Regions from separate parts of the Blautia pseudococcoides genome, predicted to be linked through region 3. Evidence: riboswitches for the same ligand, from Rfam matches in the RefSeq annotation. Region 3 holds a riboswitch; each other region holds the start of a gene.
The links. Region 3 has a riboswitch for ZMP and ZTP ahead of A4V09_RS13315 (IMP cyclohydrolase). Riboswitches for the same ligand answer to the same signal wherever they lie in the genome.
Positions count from the first base shown of each region.

Region 1: another riboswitch for ZMP and ZTP. It lies ahead of A4V09_RS23420 (formate--tetrahydrofolate ligase); the one in region 3 lies ahead of A4V09_RS13315 (IMP cyclohydrolase).
Region 2: another riboswitch for ZMP and ZTP. It lies ahead of pflB (formate C-acetyltransferase); the one in region 3 lies ahead of A4V09_RS13315 (IMP cyclohydrolase).

Region 1 is NZ_CP015405.2:4,991,603-4,998,778, forward strand. It holds gene dltD (D-alanyl-lipoteichoic acid biosynthesis protein DltD) at 1-474, opposite strand, end outside; gene dltC (D-alanine--poly(phosphoribitol) ligase subunit DltC) at 500-730, opposite strand; gene dltB (D-alanyl-lipoteichoic acid biosynthesis protein DltB) at 810-1,982, opposite strand; gene dltA (D-alanine--poly(phosphoribitol) ligase subunit DltA) at 1,979-3,523, opposite strand; gene A4V09_RS23415 (carbohydrate kinase family protein) at 3,783-4,751, shown strand; ZMP/ZTP riboswitch at 4,844-4,930, shown strand; gene A4V09_RS23420 (formate--tetrahydrofolate ligase) at 5,044-6,729, shown strand; gene A4V09_RS23425 (formate/nitrite transporter family protein) at 6,833-7,176, shown strand, end outside.
Region 2 is NZ_CP015405.2:1,937,959-1,945,134, forward strand. It holds gene A4V09_RS09185 (cold-shock protein) at 325-525, shown strand; gene A4V09_RS09190 (hypothetical protein) at 810-1,400, shown strand; gene A4V09_RS09195 (putative manganese transporter) at 1,476-2,372, opposite strand; gene pflA (pyruvate formate-lyase-activating protein) at 2,536-3,303, opposite strand; gene pflB (formate C-acetyltransferase) at 3,290-5,542, opposite strand; ZMP/ZTP riboswitch at 5,634-5,713, opposite strand; gene thiD (bifunctional hydroxymethylpyrimidine kinase/phosphomethylpyrimidine kinase) at 5,804-6,613, opposite strand; gene A4V09_RS09215 (HAD family hydrolase) at 6,610-7,176, opposite strand, start outside.
Region 3 is NZ_CP015405.2:2,788,627-2,795,802, reverse strand. It holds gene A4V09_RS13325 (helix-turn-helix transcriptional regulator) at 1-237, shown strand, start outside; gene A4V09_RS13320 (class I SAM-dependent rRNA methyltransferase) at 257-1,456, shown strand; ZMP/ZTP riboswitch at 1,621-1,699, shown strand; gene A4V09_RS13315 (IMP cyclohydrolase) at 1,801-2,514, shown strand; gene A4V09_RS13310 (phosphoribosylaminoimidazolecarboxamide formyltransferase) at 2,542-3,720, shown strand; gene A4V09_RS13305 (NAD(P)-dependent alcohol dehydrogenase) at 3,982-5,031, shown strand; gene A4V09_RS13300 (hypothetical protein) at 5,419-5,820, shown strand; gene A4V09_RS26825 (carbohydrate kinase family protein) at 5,846-6,052, shown strand; gene A4V09_RS24940 (hypothetical protein) at 6,113-6,388, shown strand; gene A4V09_RS13285 (sodium-dependent transporter) at 6,494-7,176, shown strand, end outside.

The DNA.
Region 1 (7,176 bases), 2.2 Mb from region 3:
TTTTGTCTCTTTTGAAAGGGCCTCATTTTGCAGCATACCCATGTAGTCATTTTCTGAGAAACGGGATGCAAAGGCCTGGGGCAGGACACCGGGTTTTCTGAACCATTGTGGGGACAGGAACAGAACGGCTTTTTTCTGCCCCTCCCCTAAAGCGCTGAGGGCAATGGCATGGCTCAGGGACTGGTAATAGCCCGCACCTATGAGCATGGGCTGAAAGTCACTGTCAGCGAACATGGATGAGGGGTGGTAGGGGGTGTCCTGTCCATGCATGAACTCGGAGGAACCGAATACCAGAAGGCTGTGGGAGTTCAGGTTTTGTTTTATGGTTTCACGGGATCGTGTTTTGGTCTCATTGGCCCATGTGGAAAATGTATGGGAGTCCGGGATCTTCTTGTCACGGACAGTCAGATGAATGCCTGCCGCAGTGACAAGGAATAGTACGAAAGCCGTGAAAAATGCAGTCAGTCTTTTCATGTTTCTTGCGCCTGCCTTTCCTGGGTCAGCATTTGGATTTCACGAGAGCCAGAATTTTTTCCGGGGTATCCATCTCCTCTCTGGTGACTTCTGAGGGGGCGATGACAACGCTGCATTCCTCCTCAAGGCCGGCTAGGAGTTCGGCAAATCCCAGAGAGTCCAGAAGACCGGATTGGAAAAGTTCGGTTTTTAGGTCTTCTTTTACAATGTCATCCTCACAGATTTCTGCTAATAAATCTAAAATTTTTTCTTCCATTTTTCATTTCTCCTTTTTTAAGTATAATTGATGGCCACCGGGCAGCGTGTTTGCTGCGCATAGGTGCCGCTGCCGGATATCAGGCGGTTAAGAGCTCCAGGAATTTTCCGGAGAAGATAAAGAAGCCGAATATCACCAGGTTTATGGTAAGCAGCCAGGAGACTGCTTTGTATAGTTTTTGGTTTTTGTATTTTTTGTAGAAGCCTGATTTTTTCTGGTAGATCTCTGTTGCTGACAGCAGGATGCCGTGGTAGAGGCCGTAGAGGATGTAGGAGGGAGTGACGCCGTGCCATAATCCCATGACCCCCATATTGACAATAAATCCGGCGCAGGCTCTGTTCAGGCGGGTTGAGAACCATTTCTTCTTTGAGCATTTCATAATGAAGCGGGTGAAGAGGAAATCACGGAACCAGTGGGACAGGGTTATGTGCCAGCGGTCCCAGAATTCTTTTATATCCAGGCTTTTGAAAGGCGCCCGGAAGTTGTCAGGCAGTCTTACGCCCAGAATGTAAGCGGTTCCTACTGCCATAAGGGAATATCCTGCAAAATCAAAGAACAGGTAGAAACCGTACAGCCAGGCATACCCTGCGGCAAAATACCATGGGGCGCCGCGCTGCCCCATGGACTGTTCACATATGGTGAGCAGTGTGTAGAGCTGAGTGCCCAGCGCCAGTTTGTAGACCAGGCCCAGCAGAAGTTTAAAAATGCCTTCCCCCAGCATTTCCAGGTATTCCGCCCTTGGTATGGTGCGCTCCCAGTCATCGTGAAAACGCCGGCTCCGGTCAATGGGTCCGGAGCTGATGGAGGGAAAGAAAAGAAGGAATCCTGAAAATTCCAGGAGGGGAACCTCCTCAATGATTCCGTCATATATCTCTATGACCATCTGAATACTGCGGAAACTCATATAGGAAATGCCCGTGAATCCGAAAATGTTCATGTGAAACAGGGGCGATAGTTTACATAATATAAGCGGCAGCAGCATGGCTGCCAGAAACAGATAATACTGTTTTTCATTCCTGCCGTTTTTTCTGCGGACAGCCGCATAGACGCGTACCACCAGGTAAGACCATGCGTAAAACAAAAGCAGGTAGAGGAACTGTCTGGGACTGTGGCCGAAAACCAGGACGATAAACACAAGGGAGACGGCCAGGGTGTAGTGGCCCATCTTTTTTTCCATGATGCCCAGAATGACGGCGGGGATCAGGAAGAGAAAAAGGCAGACAAAGAAGGAGAGCCCTTCATAAAAACTCAAAGAACCAGGTCTCCCAGCGCTTTTCTGTCAACTTTTCCGTTTCCGGTCATGGGAAGACAGTCCATGAATACGAGTTTCTTAGGTATCATGTATTCCGGAAGGAATGTGCGCAGTCCCTCTTTTAAAGTTTCTGCGTAATTGCGCTCCGGCGCCGTCATGCCGGGGCAGACCAGATAGGCACTGATGCTTTTGACACGCCCGTCCCTCGTGTTTGGGAGTACAGCGGCTTTTTCTATCTGGGGGAGGCGGAGAAGATTATTTTCAATATCCTCCAGCTCAATTCTGTATCCGTGCAGCTTGATCTGCAGGTCTATGCGTCCGCAGTAATAGAGCATTCCGTCTTTCAGATACCCTTTGTCACCTGTGCGGTATGCCGGCATGATGATGCCCTTATTGGTATACGGGAAGAAGCGGCTCTTGGTCTGTGTGGGATTCTGATAGTAGCCGGGGCTCACCGTATCGCCTATGATCATTATTTCCCCTTTTTCCCTTTCCGGGAGTACACTGCCGTCCGGACCGCAGACCTGCAGCAGGGTCCCAGGTTTTGCCCTGCCCACAGGGAGAGGAGATGGACTGGCTGCCAGTTCCGGGGTTATCTCCACCTGGGTGACCGCCACGGTAGATTCGGTGGGGCCGTATGTATTCATGACTTTTGCAGCAGGAAAGCGTTCCAGGAGCTTTCGGGCTGTCCGGTTCGTAAGGGTTTCCCCGCAGAACAAAAACAGACCAAGGTCGGGCAGGCTGGCCTGGGCAAAAGCAGGGTCTGACAGGCACACATCCGCAAAGGACGGAGTGGAAACCATAATGGAGGCCCCGGAGCGTTTCAGGGAATCCAGCAGTCTCTGGTAATCCTTCTGTACATCTTTTGTCAGACACCAAAGCGTTCCGCCCACTGCCAGACAGGTGTACAGATCCATAACAGACAAATCAAAGGAGAAGGGAGCCTGATTCAGAAACACCTTTCCCTTTTTGGCATTGGTCGGAGTTCCAAGGGTGATGGACCAGTCCAGAAAATTACTTAAATTGGTTTCCGTGATGGTAACTCCTTTTGGGGTACCGGTGCTTCCGGAAGTAAATATTATATAGAAAATATCATCCCCGGAAACCGGCTTTAGTCTGCTGTTTTCCAGGCAGCCATTCATACAGGACAAATCTGTATGCACGATAATATCAATGTCCTCCAGGGAAAGGGGGCGTTTATCCCTGCATTCAGCCCGTAGGGGGGAGAGGGATAAAAAGACAGGTGAATCAAGGGCGTCCAGGATCATTTCCGCACGGGAATCCGGCACGGAGGTGTCAATGGGGCAGTAGGCCCGGCCCGATCTCACACATGCCAGGAAGGATACAAGCATCAGGGGATGTTTGTGCCCGTACACTGCGATGGGAGAACGGTTCTGACCGCATAGCTGCTCAAGATGGCAGGCCAGGCGGGAAGAATATAACTCCAGCTCCCCGTAAGTAACAGACAAGCCGTCACAGCAGATGGCTGTTCTTTCCGGGCAAATGGAGGCATACTCAGATATTTGGTTCAATATATTCATAAAAATCACCTCAGTTTCGACATTTTTCTTACCTTTTCATTACATCATAAAATTTAAAAGAAATTGCAGGCTCAATTTAAAAGAAATTCTAAAGAAAACCTTTCGATTCATTAAGAATCAAAAGACTGTCTATAGCTGCGCAGTGACAAAAATTCTACATCCAATGTATTTTTTATGAATAATTATGCCGCGGTACTTGCGTAAAGCAGGCAAAACGAATATAATTCACAGTAGAATAAAACGGACAAGGAGAACATATATGAATAAGAATTTTGATGTTATCGCACTGGGCGAGCTTTTGATCGACTTTACGGAGAACGGTGTGAGCGGACAGGGAAATCCCATCTTCGAGGCAAATCCGGGCGGGGCGCCGTGTAATGTGCTGGCTATGCTGAATAACCTTGGAAAAACCACATCTTTTCTGGGAGTTGTGGGAAAGGACCAGTTCGGCACATCTCTGAGAAGTACACTGAACAGCCTGGGTATTGACACCAGCCATCTGTATGAAAACCAGGAAGTCCACACAACACTGGCATTTGTCCATACGTTTGAGGACGGGGACAGGGACTTTGCGTTTTACAGAAATCCCGGTGCGGATATGATGCTGAATATTGAGCAGATAGATGAAGCGTACATAAAATCAGCCAGGGCATTCCACTTCGGAACACTGTCCATGACCCATGAAGGGGTGCGCAAAGCCACTGCCAAAGCCATTGATGTTGCAAAAGAAGCCGGGCTTCTCATCTCTTTTGACCCCAACCTGCGTCCTCCTCTGTGGAGCAGCATGGAGCTTGCAAAAGAACAGATCGCCTACGGCCTCTCAAAATGTGATCTGCTGAAAATCTCAGAGGAAGAGCTGGAATTCATGACCGGGACCAAGGATGTGAAAGAAGGCGCGCGTATACTGCTTGCTCAGTATCCCAATCTGAAGCTGATGAATGTAACAATGGGAAAAGAGGGCAGCACTGCGTTCCATGAGGGCAGAGAAGTATTCCATGCGCCGTTTTTACAGGAGAATACAATTGAGACGACAGGGGCAGGCGATACCTTCGGCGCATGTGCGCTGAATTATGTGCTGGAGCACGGAATAGAAGGCCTTACAGAGAAACAGCTCTATGAAATGCTGGAATTCTCCAATGGTGCATCCTCTCTTATCACTACAAAGAAGGGCGCCCTCCGCGTTATGCCTAAAAAAGAAGAGGTATTGGCGTTTATCGCTGGAAAATAGAGTAAAATTGTCGAAATATTGTTGTGAATCTTTAATATAATACAGCATTGACAGTAATCGGAAATTGTGATAAATTATAGACATAACAAAATAATAGTTTTGATTTCTGACGGATTACAATGTGGAGCACCACAGTGAAGTCAAAATGTAAGTGAGAGCCGACCGTCTGGGCAACGTTTGTAATTGTGTAATTGACAAATGTTGCCCTTTTTTTTCAAAGAGGTTCATACACAGACCGTGGTGGCATGCACGCAGAAGACAAAGCTATTGCTATGAAAAGGAGGGTATTAACATGGGATTCAAATCAGACATCGAAATCGCACAGGAGTGCACAATGGAGCAAATTACAAAGATTGCAGAAAAAGCAGGTATTGATGACAAATATCTGGAGCAGTACGGTAAGTACAAAGCTAAAATTGACTACAATCTGTTAAAAGAATCTGATAAACCGAACGGAAAACTGGTTCTGGTTACAGCTATCAACCCGACACCTGCCGGTGAAGGAAAGACCACAACAACAGTAGGTCTGGCTGACGGCCTTCAGAAATTAGGAAAAAATGTAATGGTAGCGCTCCGTGAACCATCCCTGGGACCGGTATTCGGTGTAAAAGGTGGTGCCGCAGGCGGCGGATATGCACAGGTAGTTCCAATGGAAGATATCAACCTGCATTTCACAGGTGATTTCCATGCGATCGGTGCAGCCAACAATCTGCTGGCAGCAATGCTGGATAATCACATTTATCAGGGCAACGACCTGAACATTGACCCAAGAAAGATTACCTGGAGAAGATGCGTGGACATGAATGACCGCCAGCTTCGTTTTGTAGTTGATGGACTTGGCGGAAAGACTAACGGCTGTCCGAGGGAAGACGGATACGATATCACAGTTGCTTCCGAGATCATGGCTGTTCTGTGTCTGGCAAAAGACATTACAGACCTGAAGGAGAGACTGGGAAGAATCATCGTTGGTTATACATATGGCAAGGTTTCCGAGCAGAAACCAGTTACAGCCCATGACTTACATGCAGAAGGGGCTATGTGTGCACTGCTGAAAGATGCCCTGAAACCAAACCTGGTTCAGACTCTGGAGCATGTACCTGCAATCGTTCACGGCGGACCATTCGCTAATATCGCTCATGGATGTAACTCTGTGATCGCTACCAAGATGGCACTGAAATTAGGTGACTATGCTATCACAGAAGCCGGATTCGGCGCTGACTTAGGTGCAGAGAAATTCCTGGATATCAAGTGCCGTATGGCTGGCCTGACACCGAGCGCAGTTGTTATCGTAGCGACTGTACGTGCCCTGAAATACAACGGCGGCGTACCGAAAGCAGACTTAAATAACGAGAATCTGGAAGCTCTGGAGAAAGGTCTCCCGAACTTACTGAAACACGTAAGCAATATCACAAACGTTTACAAACTTCCGTGTGTTGTTGCGATCAACGCATTCCCCACAGATACCAAGGCAGAGCTTGACCTGGTAGAATCAAAATGTAAAGAACTGGGCGTAAATGTTGCACTTTCCGAAGTTTGGGCAAAAGGCGGCGAAGGCGGCGTTGCACTGGCTAAAGAAGTGGTACGTCTTGTGGAAGAGAAGAATGACTTTACATTCTCCTATGAGCTGGAAGGAAGCATTGAGGACAAATTAAACCAGATCGTTCAGAAGATTTACGGCGGCAAAAAAGCGGTTCTGACAGCAAATGCTCAGAAACAGGCTGCTCAGCTGGAAGCTCTTGGATATGGAAACTGCCCGATCTGTGTGGCTAAGACACAGTACAGCCTGACAGATGACCAGACAAAACTGGGCGCACCGAAAGACTTTGAAGTAACAGTTCGTAACCTGAAGATTTCCGCAGGTGCAGGCTTCATTGTTGCTCTTACCGGTGAGATCATGACCATGCCAGGTCTGCCGAAAGTTCCGGCTGCAGAGAGAATTGATGTTGATGAGACAGGAAAGATCTCCGGTCTGTTCTAATAAAATTCCATATTGAAAACTGAATAAAGATGAAATCAGGTACGGTTAAAGCCGTACCTGAATTTTGTATGCATACGTTAGCGTAAGAAGCGGGGGAAAATATATGTATTTTGATGAATTCAGTGCAGTCTGTAATGCGGCGAAAGGTAAGATAAACTTCATGGAGAACAATACCTTTGGTTTTATGGTATCCTCCATCACTGCAGGGCTTTTCATTGCCTTCGGAAGTTTTGTAACGTTTACTCTGGGAACACCATTGAACGCAGCGGGTTCCCCAATGCTGAAAGCAGTGCAGGCCTTTGCGTTTGCGGCAGCATTGAGCCTTGTTATTATGGCGGGTGCCGAGCTGTTTACAGGCAACAATATGGTTCTTGGAAGTGCATCCTTCAGTGGATGTGTACCCTGGGGCAAGACAGTCAAGGCATGGATCTTATGTTATATCGGAAA
Region 2 (7,176 bases), 850 kb from region 3:
TTTTGTTATATTAGATCATCACACATACTATGTGATAATTGCTGATACACGAGCTGCCTTACAGTATCACTTCAAACTGCAAGGTCCCTGCAAGTATGTAGTATACCTATTTTTTTATTCTTTTACAAGCTCATTGTGCTTTGCCGGCACAAAATTTTTTTATTTTTTTCTTGACATAGCTCCTTTTCTATGGTAATCTATAGAAAGTGTTTTGATAAAGCCTTGATTTCGCATACAGCAGTAAGTCATTCTTTTATTAATGATTTACTGCTATATGCGTTTTTTGTTTTGTAAAATGCATATAAAAAATAGGAGGTATCTTTCATGAATAAAGGTACAGTAAAATGGTTTAACTCAGAAAAAGGGTTCGGATTTATTACAGGGGAAGACGGATCTGATGTATTCGTACATTTCTCAGGGATCAATTGCGATGGTTACAAATCTCTTGACGACGGCCAGGCCGTAACTTATGATTTAACTCAGGGAAACCGCGGTATGCAGGCTGTTAATGTTTGTGCCGCTTAAGCCGGAATATTATTTCACTATCCTATCAATGCCTGCACGCAATCAGCAGTGACAGGCATTGATACTCTGTATCTTAACTAGTCAGAGCTATGGTTGATCCATACAGCTAAGTCGGCGGGGTTTATACATTATTCCTTGCTGGCTCAACCTAAAATCTCATTCAATTTATATATATTTCTATAAAAAATCCCAACCTCAATATTTCCCAATTTCATATATCTTACTGACATTTTTTCAAAACCTGCATATAATAAAGCAACAAATAATGCTCAGGTACACATATTATGAACAATGATCCCCGAGGCACGATCATCCAGCAAGGTAATGTTATGCGCATAGATAACGCTCTTGTTGAGGATGTATTTTGTTACGATAACAAGATAGGACATATCCTTGTATCTTACGCGGTCCCCGAAGCAAACCAGACGGTCTCGATACAAAATCTGCGTTTAAACGTGGGAAGAAACACAGTCATCCTGGATGCCTTTGGCAGGCGCATTGACTCATGCCAGATTCAAAAAGGCATGTGGGTAAATGTTGTGTTCTCTTCACGTATGACCAGAAGTATTCCCCCACAGGCAAATGCTTTTCTGATCCTTGTCAAGAGACAGCCCCGCCCACAGACCAGTACCACAACGGGAAGGATCGCTTCCATTGATCTGAGAAACAGATTCCTCTATACAGGCGATCCAAACGATATAAACAGTCAGACCAGATTTGTCATAACTGATGACACGGTCATTTTAAACCGTTCCGGTATTCCGGTGAGTCTCCGCTTTCTCCGTCCCGGACAGACGGTCAGGATCACCCACGCAAACTTCCAGACAGCCAGTATTCCACCACAGACCACTGCCTTCCGGGTACAGGTAATATAAGAAAAAAAGCTGGCATCTCATACACAAGTGCCAGCTTTTTTTAACATTACACCTAACAAAGATAAAGCTATGGTATCACAGTACAATTCCCAGCATCTCTATCAGAATTCCCCAGAACACGCCTGTTCCGTATAAAATCCCTATGAGTCCCAGGTTTTCTTTCACTCCCTTATTGGTTCTGCAGAGCACCAGAATACCTACGCCCGCGCCTACCAGAAGTCCCGCCATCATCTGTCCGGCTCCCAGAATACCGGTCAGGTAGAGTTGGGTGATCACCACAGAGGAGGCACAGTTAGGGATCAGTCCTACCAGTGCGGCCAAAAACACACCAACAACCGGTTTTGTGCTGATAAAGTATCCGATCTTGTCACTTCCCACCAATTCCACGCAGAATCCGATCACCAGGGATATGAGAAAGATGAAGACCGTAATCTGAAGCGTGTGTAAAAAAGCCGATTTGATAATGCTGCCGTTCTCACAATGGCAGTGTTCGGATTCGCACAGATCATGGATATCTTTCTCATGATGTTCCCTGTGTATATGATTATGTTCTTCCCGCTCTCTCCTCTTCTTGCCGCCAAAACGCCATAATACATCAATGGCAGACCCGGATACAGCTCCAAGAACAACTTTCAGACCCAGGATCCGCAGGATTGTACCTGCTGCCACAGATTCGGAGATAAAGATAGGAAGCATTTCATCTGAAGTGGAAAGAAAAATAGCCAGCAGAGTTCCCGCTGATATGACGCCTCCGGAGTAAAGGCTGGCTGCAGCGGCTGAGAACCCACACTGGGGAAACGCACCTGCCACACCGCCAATGAGAGGCCCAAAATGCCCTGACTTTTGCATGATCTGCTTAGACTTATTCTTTGTTTTATGTTCCAGATATTCCATGACCAGATAAGTCAGGAACAGGAAAGGAATCAGCTTGGCTGTATCCAGCAAAGCATCTAAAATCACGTCGAGTATCATATCACAGCTCCCTTCCGCAGCAGAATATTTATTCGCATTCCAGTTTCTAATGATAGCATAAATGCAGGACAAACTCAACGCCGGATTATTATTTTTAGCAGATACTTCCAAAATGCAGAGCGGCAGCGGAAATCTATCATATCAATTTCCGCTGCCGCTCTTCCTATGCGTTCAGATAACCTGTATATTCACTTGTATGAAGCAGCCGGTTGGCATTCTCCACCCGCTCTTTCGTGGGAGGGTCAATCCCCTGCAGGGGATAAGGGATGCGCATATCCTGCCATTTAAAAACCCCCAGCGTATGGTATGGCAGCACTTCAAAGCGCTGAACATTGCCCAGGCCTTTTACAAATGCGTCCAGCCGTATCAGGTCTTCGTCATAATCGTTCCGTTCCGGCACGAGAACGTGGCGAATCCATACAGGCTTGTTGATTTCGGCCAGATATCCAGCCATATCAAGGATGTTTTCGTTGCTGCATCCTGTCAGGATTTTATGCTTTGCGCTGTCAATCTGTTTGATGTCAAGGAGAAGTAAATCCGTGGCTTCCATAAGGCGGCTGAATTTATGGAAAAACGGGTCGTGCCTGGAAAACGGATTTCCGGAAGTATCCAGGACCGTATGCACCCCTTCTTCCTTAGCCTTTGTAAAAAGCTCCAGCAAAAAGTCCATCTGGAGCAGCGGTTCCCCGCCGCTGACGGTTATTCCGCCTTTGTCTCCCCAGTAGGCTTTATAGCGCAGAGCCTGCCCTAACACCTCATCTGCTGACATCATATCCATGGAGCTGGTGCTCCAGGTATCCGGATTGTGGCAGAACTGGCAGCGCATCCTGCAGCCCTGCAGAAAAATCACAAACCGGACCCCTGGCCCGTCCACGGAACCAAAGCTTTCGATCGAATGGATGGAGCCTTTTCTCGAACTAAATGCGCTCATGTGCGGAGCGGGCGATCACGTCAAGCTGCTGCTCGCGTGTCAGATCAATGAATTTAACCGCATAACCGGATACACGGATCGTAAAGTTTGCATACTCCTCTTTTTCCGGATGTTCCATGGCATCCACCAGCTTCTCAATGCCAAACACATTCACATTTAAGTGATGTGCACCCTGGTCAAAGTATCCGTCCAGAATGTGCATCAGATTGTTGATCCTCTCCTCCTCAGAATGTCCGATGGCACCTGGGTTGATGGTCTGTGTGTTGGAGATTCCGTCCAGTGCCCACTCATATGGAAGCTTTGCAACAGAGTTCAGGGAAGCCAGAAGGCCGTTTTTCTCTGCACCGTAGCTTGGGTTCGCACCGGGTGAAAGCGGTTCTCCCGCTTTTCTGCCATCCGGCAGCGCTCCTGTTGCCTTTCCGTAAACCACATTGGAAGTGATGGTCAGGATGGATGTGGTCGGCTCGGAATTCCGGTAGGTCGGATATTTTTTCAACTTTTCCAGGAATGTGTGCAGCAGCCATACCGCAATATCATCTGCTCTGTCATCGTCATTACCGTAGCGGGGGAAATCACCCTCTGTCTCGAAGTCCACTGCCATTCCTTCCTCATCACGCACAACTTTTACCTTGGCGTATTTCACAGCGGACAGGGAATCCACCACATGGGAAAAGCCTGCAATTCCTGTTGCAAAAGTTCTGCGCACATCTGTATCGATCAGTGCCATCTCTGCTGCTTCATAATAATATTTGTCGTGCATATACTGGATCAGGTTCAGGGTATTTACATACAGCCCTGCCAGCCAGTCCATCATAATTTCATATTTGCGGACAAGCTCATCATATTCCAGGTAATCGGAAGTGATCGGTTTATATTCAGGTCCCACCTGAACCCTTGACTTCTCATCCATACCGCCGTTGATGGCATATAAGAGGCATTTTGCCAGGTTTGCACGGGCTCCGAAGAACTGCATTTCTTTTCCTGTCTGGGTAGCTGATACACAGCAGCAGATGGAATAGTCATCTCCCCATACCGGCCGCATCACATCGTCATTTTCATACTGGATAGAGCTGGTCTCCACAGAGATAAATGCAGCGTATTTCTTAAAGTTTTCAGGCAGTCTTGATGAGTAGAGAACCGTCAGGTTCGGTTCCGGCGCAGGACCCATATTCTCCAGTGTGCGGAGGATTCTGTAATCTGTCTTTGTGACCATGGAACGGCCGTCCTGACCCATGCCTGCCACCTCCACGGTAGCCCATACCGGGTCTCCGGAGAAGAGCTGGTTGTAAGAAGGAACACGGGCAAACTTAACCATTCTCAGCTTCATGATAAAATGGTCTACCAGCTCCTGTGCTTCTTTTTCCGTCAGTGTACCATTTTCCAGATCTCTCTGCATGTAAATATCCAGGAAAGTTCCCACACGGCCCACACTCATGGCTGCACCATTCTGTGTCTTGATGGCAGCCAGGTATCCGAAATACAGCCACTGAACTGCTTCCTTAGCGTTCTGTGCCGGTTTTGAGATATCATATCCATAGCTCATAGCCATTTTTTTCATATCAGCAAGGGCACGGTACTGCATGGAAATCTCTTCTCTCTGACGTATGATCTCATCTGTCATGATACCACAGCCGCAGTTATCGTAATCTTCTTTTTTCTTTTCCATCAGGAAATCAACACCGTAAAGCGCCACTCTTCTGTAGTCGCCCACAATACGGCCACGGCCATAAGTGTCCGGAAGTCCTGTGATGATTTTGTTATGACGGGCTTTTTTCATCTCCGGTGTATACGCATCGAAGACACCCTGATTATGAGTTTTATGATATTCTGTAAAGATTTTATGAAGCTCCGGAGCCGGTGTATAGCCATTGGATGTACAAGAATCCTCTGCCATTTTAATACCGCCATAAGGCATAAATGCCCGTTTCAGTGGTTTGTCGGTCTGAAGCCCTACTACCTTTTCCAGGTCTTTTAATTCTTCACTGATATAGCCCGGCCCATGGGAAGTCAGTGAGGATACAATCTCCGTATCCATATCCAGAACGCCGCCTTTTGCACGTTCCTCTTTCTGCAGTTTTGACAGTGCAGACCAGAGTTTTTCCGTTGCTTCGGTGGGGCCTTCCAGGAACTCCTGATTTCCTTCATACGGTTCGTAGTTGTGCTGGATAAAGTCACGAGTATTGACTTCTTCCTTCCAGATTCTACCTTTAAATCCATCCCATTGTTTGAAGTTATTCATCTTTGCAAGTCCTCCTTCTAAGACAATAATTGTGTAGAAGCTGCCTTTAGACCGGACCGGATATATTAAAAAAAGCCGGTCCTATCCAGACAACTTCTGCCCAGACGGTCGGCTAAATCAACGTTATACTCCCTGTGGTTCATTCCACTTCCGCCAGTTATATAACATCTGTAGTATAATGCATTTTTTTAAGAATTGTCAATAAAAGGAACGAATCTTTTATGTTCTTTTTCGTATACATATTACAAAAATTATTACGGATCACCGAAATGGATAGCCAATTGCAAAAGGAGGTAATCTGTACATATGGTTCAAAGGTCCGCTGCCCTTTCCCAGATCAAGCCCGTCCTGCAGCGCACCGGTCAGGTAATTTTTGGCATTCTTTACGCTTCTTTCCAGAGGATATCCTGCAGCAAGACTACAGGCAATGGCGGAAGACAAGGTGCATCCTGTTCCGTGTGTATTGGGATTTTCTATCCTCTTTGTGGAAAACCAGGTACATCTGCCCTTCTCATATAAAAGATCATCCGCTCCATTTTTCAAATGGCCGCCTTTTAGCAGAACCGCACCGGAGCCATACTTTGCTATTTTTTCTGCGGCTCGTTTCATATCCTTGGGGCTGCCCACAGAAAAACCACAGAGTGCTTCCGCTTCCGAAAGATTTGGTGTCACCACTGCTGCCAGAGGGAAAAGCTCCTCTCTCAGCGCTTCAGAGGCATCCTCCGATAGGAGTCTGCTGCCGCTTGTGGATATCATGACCGGGTCTAATACCACATCCTGCGCCTGGTATTTTTTCAGCCTTCCGGCAATTTCCCGTATGATCTTTTCGTTGGAGACCATACCGATTTTTACTGCATCCGGGCGGATATCTGTGAAAATGCAGTCCATCTGTTTTCCTACAAATTCCGCGTCACACTCCTGTATCCCATATACACCTGTTGTATTCTGCGCCGTGAGTGCTGTGATCACACTCATGGCGTACATCTTATGGACTGTTATGGTTTTAATATCCGCCTGGATTCCGGCTCCTCCGCTGCAGTCTGATCCGGCAATAGTCAATACTTTTTTCACATTTTATGCCCCCAATCTTCCCATTTTTCAAGATAAACATCAGCCAGTTTAAGCAATTTTCCTCTGTCTTTTTCCGAATAAAGATCACGAATAACTGCCAGTAAAAATCCGGCATTTTTCGCTGTTTCCGCCGCAAAATATGCATCTTCCAGCACTAATGTCTCTACTTTTTTTGTACCGATGATTCCCATCGCCATCTCATATATTCGTGGATTTCTTTTACCGGCTCCCGCCTCCGTACAAGTGAGGATACCAGTAAAATATGAATCAATTCCGTTATTTTTAAGCGCAGCTTCTATAAGAAGCCTGTTTGTGGATGTGGCGATACACATTCTGATACCCCGGCTCTTTAAATCCTCCAGCACGGAAAGCAGTCCCGGTTTGATCCGGATTTCCTCTTTATAATAGTCATATATCATGGTATTAAATTCGTCAATGATTTGGTCCTTGTGGAGCAAAATCCCATAGCTGGTGCGGAAATATTCTGCAGACTCTTCCATTGTCATGGTCTCCAGTTTTTGGCGGATATCCTTCCGGGGCCTGATTCCCTTTCGTTTCAGATA
Region 3 (7,176 bases):
AAAGAGCACGATCCGCTGTACCGTGAACGTCTGACTCCGGAGCAGAGGCGTATACTGGATGAGGAGGATCATATGCCGCTGGCTGCCAAATGGTCGGCCTGTATCATGATCGTGACGGCAGCAGTTTATCTGCTCTGGAGTTTTTTACAGCATGCCTGGCAGATCAGCTGGGTTTTATTCCCGGTAGGGGGTCTGTTATGCGGAATCGCATATATTGTGCTGGGACCGAAAAAATAGAGAAAATGGAGGAAGACACATGAGTCTGGCGATCGCGACACTGAAGAAGGGGGAAGGGCGTTCCCTGAAGGCAGGAGGTCCGTGGATATATGACAATGAGATAGCCAGTATCCTGGGAAGTTTTGAGAATGGGGATATGGTGGTGGTCCACGATTTTGACGGTTATCCCCTGGGAAGAGGATTTATCAACACCAACTCCAAAATCAGGATCCGTATGATGACAAGAAGATCGGAGCAGGAGATCAATGAGGACTTTTTGAGAAAACGGGTGTGGGATGCCTGGGAATACAGGAAGAAAACCGTGGACACAAGCAGCTGCCGCGTGATCTTCGGTGAGGCGGATTTTCTGCCGGGGCTTGTTGTGGATAAATTTTCCGATGTTTTGGTGGTGCAGTCACTGGCCTTGGGGATTGACAGACTGAAAGGGAAGATCCTGGAGCTTTTGAAGGAAGAGATGGCAAAGGACGGTACTGCCATCCGGGGCATTTACGAGCGGAGTGATGCAAAGGTGAGAAGGCAGGAAGGGATGGTACCGGTAAAGGGGTTTATGGGAGAGCCTTTTGATACCAAGGTGGAGATATGTGAGAATGGTGTGAGGTATCTGGTAGATGTGGAGGACGGCCAAAAGACCGGTTTTTTCCTGGACCAGAAGTATAACCGGCGGGCCATTCAGAAATTATGCAGGGATGCAAAAGTACTGGACTGCTTTACACATACAGGTTCTTTTGCGCTGAATGCGGGGATCGCAGGGGCAAAGAGCGTGTTAGGGGTGGACGCGTCCCAACTGGCAGTGGAGCAGGCAGAAGAAAATGCTGCGCTGAACGGGCTTTCAGGGAGTGTAAAATTTGTATGTGAAGATGTGTTTGAGCTGCTTCCGAAGCTGGAGAAAGAGGGGGAGAAGTTCGATGTGGTGATCCTGGACCCTCCGGCGTTTACGAAATCGCGCAACTCTGTTAAGAATGCGGTGAAAGGGTACCGGGAGATCAATCTGCGGGCTATGAAACTGGTGAAGGATGGAGGGTTTTTGGCGACTTGCTCCTGTTCGCATTTTATGTCTTATGAGATGTTTACGCAGACCATTGGGCAGGCGGCAAGGAATGTGCATAAGAGACTACGGCAGGTGGAGTATCGGACGCAGGCGGCGGATCATCCCATACTTTGGGCGGCGGAGGAGTCTTATTATTTGAAGTTTTATATTTTTCAGGTATGTGAAGGGTAGGTAAAGGCGGACGGCAGGGGAAGCACCGCTCTTTGCTTCCCTTGCCTGGTATTGGCTGGTTTACGAAAGAGGTAGAGGATGGCGGATTAAAATGTGTATGGGGAAGTTTTTGATAAAAATTGTCAAAAAGCGTTGACAAGGGAAAGATTACGTGATAATGTTTAAATTGCTTATATGACTGACGGAAGTGGAATGAACCACAGGGAGTATAAGCGTAGGAAGCCGACCGTCTGGGCAAGTATGTTCAGAGCGTGGGCTTTTTTTGTTGTTATGTTTTATTAGGGTAAAGTTGCCCATGGATTGGCAGCTATGATCATGGTCAAAATGAGAAGGAGAAGGAATTCATGAAAATGTTATCACTTGAGAATGAATTGAGAGAAAATGCATACCCTGGAAGGGGAATTGTTATTGGTAAGTCCGAGGATGGTACAAAGGCAGTTACAGCATATTTTATCATGGGCAGAAGTGAGAACAGCAGGAACCGTGTGTTCGTGGAAGAGGGAGAGGGTATCCGCACCCAGGCATTTGACCCGTCTAAGCTGACTGATCCCAGCTTGATCATATATGCACCGGTACGTGTGATTGGCAATAAGACGATCGTAACGAACGGTGACCAGACAGATACGGTCTATGAAGGTATGGAACAGGGAATCTCTTTTGAGCAGTCCTTAAGGGCTCGTGAGTTTGAGCCGGACGGCCCCAACTATACACCGAGGATCTCCGGTATTATGCAGGTGGAGGACGGCACATACCATTATGCCATGTCTATTTTGAAGAGCAGCAACGGAAGTCCTGCGGGATGTAACCGTTATACATTCACCTATGAGAACCCGGCAGCCGGGGAAGGACATTTTATCCACACTTATATGCATGACGGCAATCCGCTGCCAAGCTTTGAGGGAGAACCGAAGCTGGTGGGGATTCCAAATGATATTGATGGGTTTACAAAAAATGTTTGGGAGAGCCTGAATGAGGACAATAAAGTGTCTCTGTTTGTGCGGTTTATTGATATTGAAACCGGGAAGTATGAGACAAGGATCGTAAATAAAAACAAATAAGTACGAAGCATAGAGGAGAACAGAAATATGAAAGAATTAGCGCTAAAGTACGGATGTAATCCGAACCAGAAACCTTCCAGAATTTATGTTGCTGACGGCAGCGGGCTTCCTATTGAAGTTCTCAGCGGCAAGCCGGGATATATTAATTTTCTGGATGCTTTTAATGGCTGGCAGTTGGTGAAAGAACTGAAAAAGGCTACCGGACTTCCGGCTGCAACTTCTTTTAAACATGTATCACCGGCAGGTGCGGCAGTTGGGATTCCCATGTCAGATGTGCTGAAAAAGATTTACTGGGTGGATGATATGGGTGAATTATCACCGCTGGCATGTGCTTATGCAAGAGCGAGGGGCGCTGACAGAATGTCCTCTTTTGGTGACTTTATTTCCCTGTCTGATGTGTGCGATAAAGACACAGCTATGCTGATCAAGAGAGAGGTTTCCGACGGTGTTATCGCTCCGGGATATACAGAGGAAGCACTGGAAATACTGAAACAGAAGAAAAACGGCAATTATAATGTGATTCAGATCGATCCGGATTATCAGCCGGCTCCGCTGGAACATAAAGAAGTATTCGGCATCACATTTGAGCAGGGAAGACAGGAGCTTTCTATTGACGATGCGCTGCTTTCCAATATTGTGACAGAGAATAAAGAAATTCCGGCAAACGCGCTGATGGATCTGAAGATTTCTCTGATCACACTGAAATATACACAATCTAATTCCGTCTGTTTTGTAAAAGACGGACAGGCGATCGGTATCGGCGCAGGCCAGCAGTCACGTGTACACTGTACCCGTCTGGCAGGCCAGAAGGCTGATAACTGGTGGCTGAGACAATGCCTGAAGGTGCTGGATCTGCCTTTTATCGACGGTATCCGCCGTGCTGACAGAGATAATGCTATTGATGTTTACATCGGTGAGGAATACATGGATGTTCTGGCTGATGGGGCCTGGGAAAAGATTTTCAAAGAGAAGCCGGAAGTGTTTACACGTGAGGAAAAACGTGCATGGCTTGACAAACTGACGGATGTCACATTAGGCTCTGATGCATTCTTCCCGTTCTCAGACAATATCGAGCGCGCTAACAAGAGCGGCGTTAAATATATCGCAGAGCCGGGCGGCTCCGTACGCGATGATGCAGTGATCGAGTGCTGCAATAAGTACAATATGGCGATGGCATTTACAGGCATCCGTCTGTTCCATCACTAAATAATTTCGCCTCCGCTTTGGGCAGAGATAGGACCGGGTTTTCGGTTTTATCCCTGCCTTTTTTATTTTAATCGTGAAGGTTTTTGCGCAGATCTGGCAGCGGTATGACTGTGAATATGCAAGTGTTCAAGACAGCGCTGGGATATGGGAAAAATCAAAGAAATTTGAAGGAAAAAGACATGAATTTCACTTGTAGTCTATACGGTTCTGACTTATAATGAAGTCACATAATGCACAATCACAAGAGGAGGAAAACAAGAGATGGAAGGCATGATGAAAGTAGCAATAATGACGGATATCCAGAAGATGGATTTTGAAGAAAGACCCATCCCGCAGCCAAAGGACGACGAAGTTTTGGTAAAGCTGGATTATGTGGGAATCTGCGGTTCGGACCTGCATTATTATGAGACAGGGGCTATCGGGGATTATGTGGTAAAACCACCGTTCGTACTGGGCCATGAGCCGGGCGGCGTTGTAGTGGAAGTGGGCAGAGAGGTAAAGCATCTGCAGGTTGGTGACCGTGTGGCTTTGGAGCCGGGAAAGACCTGCGGACAGTGCGAATTCTGTAAAGAGGGCAAGTATAATCTCTGCCCGGATGTGGTATTCTTTGCAACTCCGCCGGTTGACGGCGTGTTCCAGGAATACGTGGCACATGAGGCGAATCTCTGCTTTAAGCTGCCGGACAATGTCAGTACTCTGGAGGGTGCTCTCATTGAGCCTTTGGCAGTCGGATTCCACGCTGCGATCCAGGGAGATGCCCATCTGGGACAGAAGGCTGTTGTTATGGGCGCAGGCTGTATCGGCCTTGTCTCCATGATGGCATTAAAGGCCAGAGGTGTCAGTGAAGTTTACGTGGTGGACGTGATGGACAAACGTCTGGAAAAAGCCATGGAACTGGGCGCCACAGGCGTCATCAACGGCATGAAAGAGGATGTTGTGGAGAGAGTAAAAGAGCTGACCGGCGGCAGGGGAACGGATCTGGTGATTGAGACTGCCGGTGCGGAAGTGACCTCCAGACAGGCCATCCTCATGGCAAGAAAAGGCTCCACTATTGTATTTGTGGGATACAGTAAGACAGGGGAAGTGACCCTGCCTATGAGTATCGCTCTTGATAAGGAACTGACCTTCAAGACAGTGTTCCGTTACCGTCATATTTATCCTATGGCGATCCAGGCTGTTGCGGACGGCAAGATCGATCTGAAGGGGATCGTGACAGATGAATTCCCGCTTACTGAAGCGGATAAGGCTATGGAGTTCTCTATGAAGAATAAGGCGGATATTGTAAAGGCAGTTATTAAGATCCATGAGTAACTCTTGACTGCAGCTTTACTGCCTTTGTATGGTAAGGAGAAGCACTACTCACCTATTTTATAAGCAAAGATGGAATGATAAAAAAGATGATCGGATGCCTCATATAGAGGTGTTCGGTTGTCTTTTTTGCATGTAAGGAAAAAATGGTGATATGTGGAATTCCGGGTGGATGCAATATCAAAGGTATTATTGTCTGCAGTTATAGATACTATTATGAGAAAGACAGGAAAACAATGAAACAAATGTGAAACACATGAAACTGCGTTGACTTTTTTTAATGTGAGATTTATTGTTAAATTGACCAGAAAAAAGCTGATAAAAACAAATAATAGTTTATATTGACTAAAAAATGGGAGAGGACTGATAGGATGGCAGCAACAATACGAGATGTTGCGGCCCGTGGTACTTTCCTCCACAATGGTTTGGGAACATGACAGGAGTTTTGTTTCATACAGGGACGAGGTAGAGATCACTGCCGGAGTTCTTGAACAGGTATATGAAAGTTTAAGCGGGGCAAAAGTGGTGGATATGCATGAAGGTTTTTTAGATGTTTATCAAAAACTACATCGGGAAGGGACTTTGCAGGTGTTCGATACGGGGTGGAGCGATGACCTGTCCATTGATAAATACAGAGAATATTTGCAGATTGCCGATTACTATGTCCCCAATCAGAAAGAGGCATTGAAGATCACAGGTGAGATCACAATAGAAAATGCAGCAGAAAGGCTGTCAGAATTTTTCAATGATGTGATCATTACTGGACCGGGATGGATGTCTTCTGAAAAATAAAGACGGCATTTCTGTCATTCCTTCTATGAAAAATGTGGAGGCTGTAGATGCCACTGGAGCCGGGGATGCATTTTTAAGTGGTTTTATTTATGGATTATTTCATGATTATCCCGTGGAGCAGTGTATCCGTTTTGGAAATGTGACAGGAGGTACATGTGTACAGGGAGTGGGATGTCTGACAAAATATGTATATGAAGATCAGTTGCTGCAGTTCGCCAGCCAAATCCAATAGGGGGTCAGGGGTGACAAAGGGGGTCATAAAAAGCATAGCCGAAACAGAATGGAGCATGTGATGGCATTCTGCAGAAGCAGGACGGATAGTGACGGATTTATGAGGGAAAGGCCAGGGGACTGGATATTCATTGACTGGGCGCCCATGGACAAGACCGGGGCAGTGTGCGTTGAAAAACTGTTCAGCATTCAGGCGATCCTGAACACGATCATTACCAATATCCAATTCCTCACAAGCGGACAGAGCGCGGCAGCCTCCAATGTGGATCTGTCACAGCTTCCGAGTGTTGGAATCCGGATGGCGATGGCGTTTCGGCCGCTGCACTTGGGAAACTAAAGTGCAGCGGTCTTTTTGCGGCACACTCTGGGAATCTATGGACAGTCCCATAGTTGTGTGTTATCCTTTGAAAGGATCATATTACATAAAAGGATGGGACAAAATATGAAAAAGAACCCGGCGGGAGCATCCCAAACCAGGGATGCTTTCCGTTCAAAATTTGGTTTTATTGTGGCGTGTGTAGGTTCGGCTGTGGGGATGGGAAACATCTGGATGTTTCCTTACCGGACCGGGCAGTATGGCGGTGCTGCTTTTCTGATCCCCTATTTCATCTTTGTGGCGATCCTGGGATTTTCCGGAGTGGTGGGGGAAATGGCCTTTGGGCGTGCCATGAAGACCGGGCCTTCGGGAGCGTTCGGTAGTGTGATGGAGATGCGGGGGCTGAAGGGCGGCAGACTGATCGGCATGATACCGGTTCTTGGCTCCCTGGCTATTGGCATAGGCTACTCTGTGGTAGTGGGCTGGTTTCTGCGGTTCTTGTGGGGGTCCCTGTCGGGAACCATGTTCCGCGCCCCGGATGTCTCCGCTTATTTTGGAGAGATCGCAGGTGGATTTGGAAGCGTGGGATGGCATATGGCAGGTCTGGCTGTGACCTTCCTTATTATGGCGTTTGGGGTTTCCAAAGGGATCGAGAAGATGAATAAGGTTATGATGCCCCTGTTCTTTGTTTTCTTTTTGTTTCTCATGGTGCGTGTGCTGACGCTGGGAAATGTGGGAGAGGGCTATAAATATCTCTTTGTGCCCAAATGGGAATATCTCGCGCAGCCCAAAACCTGGGTGTTTGCCCT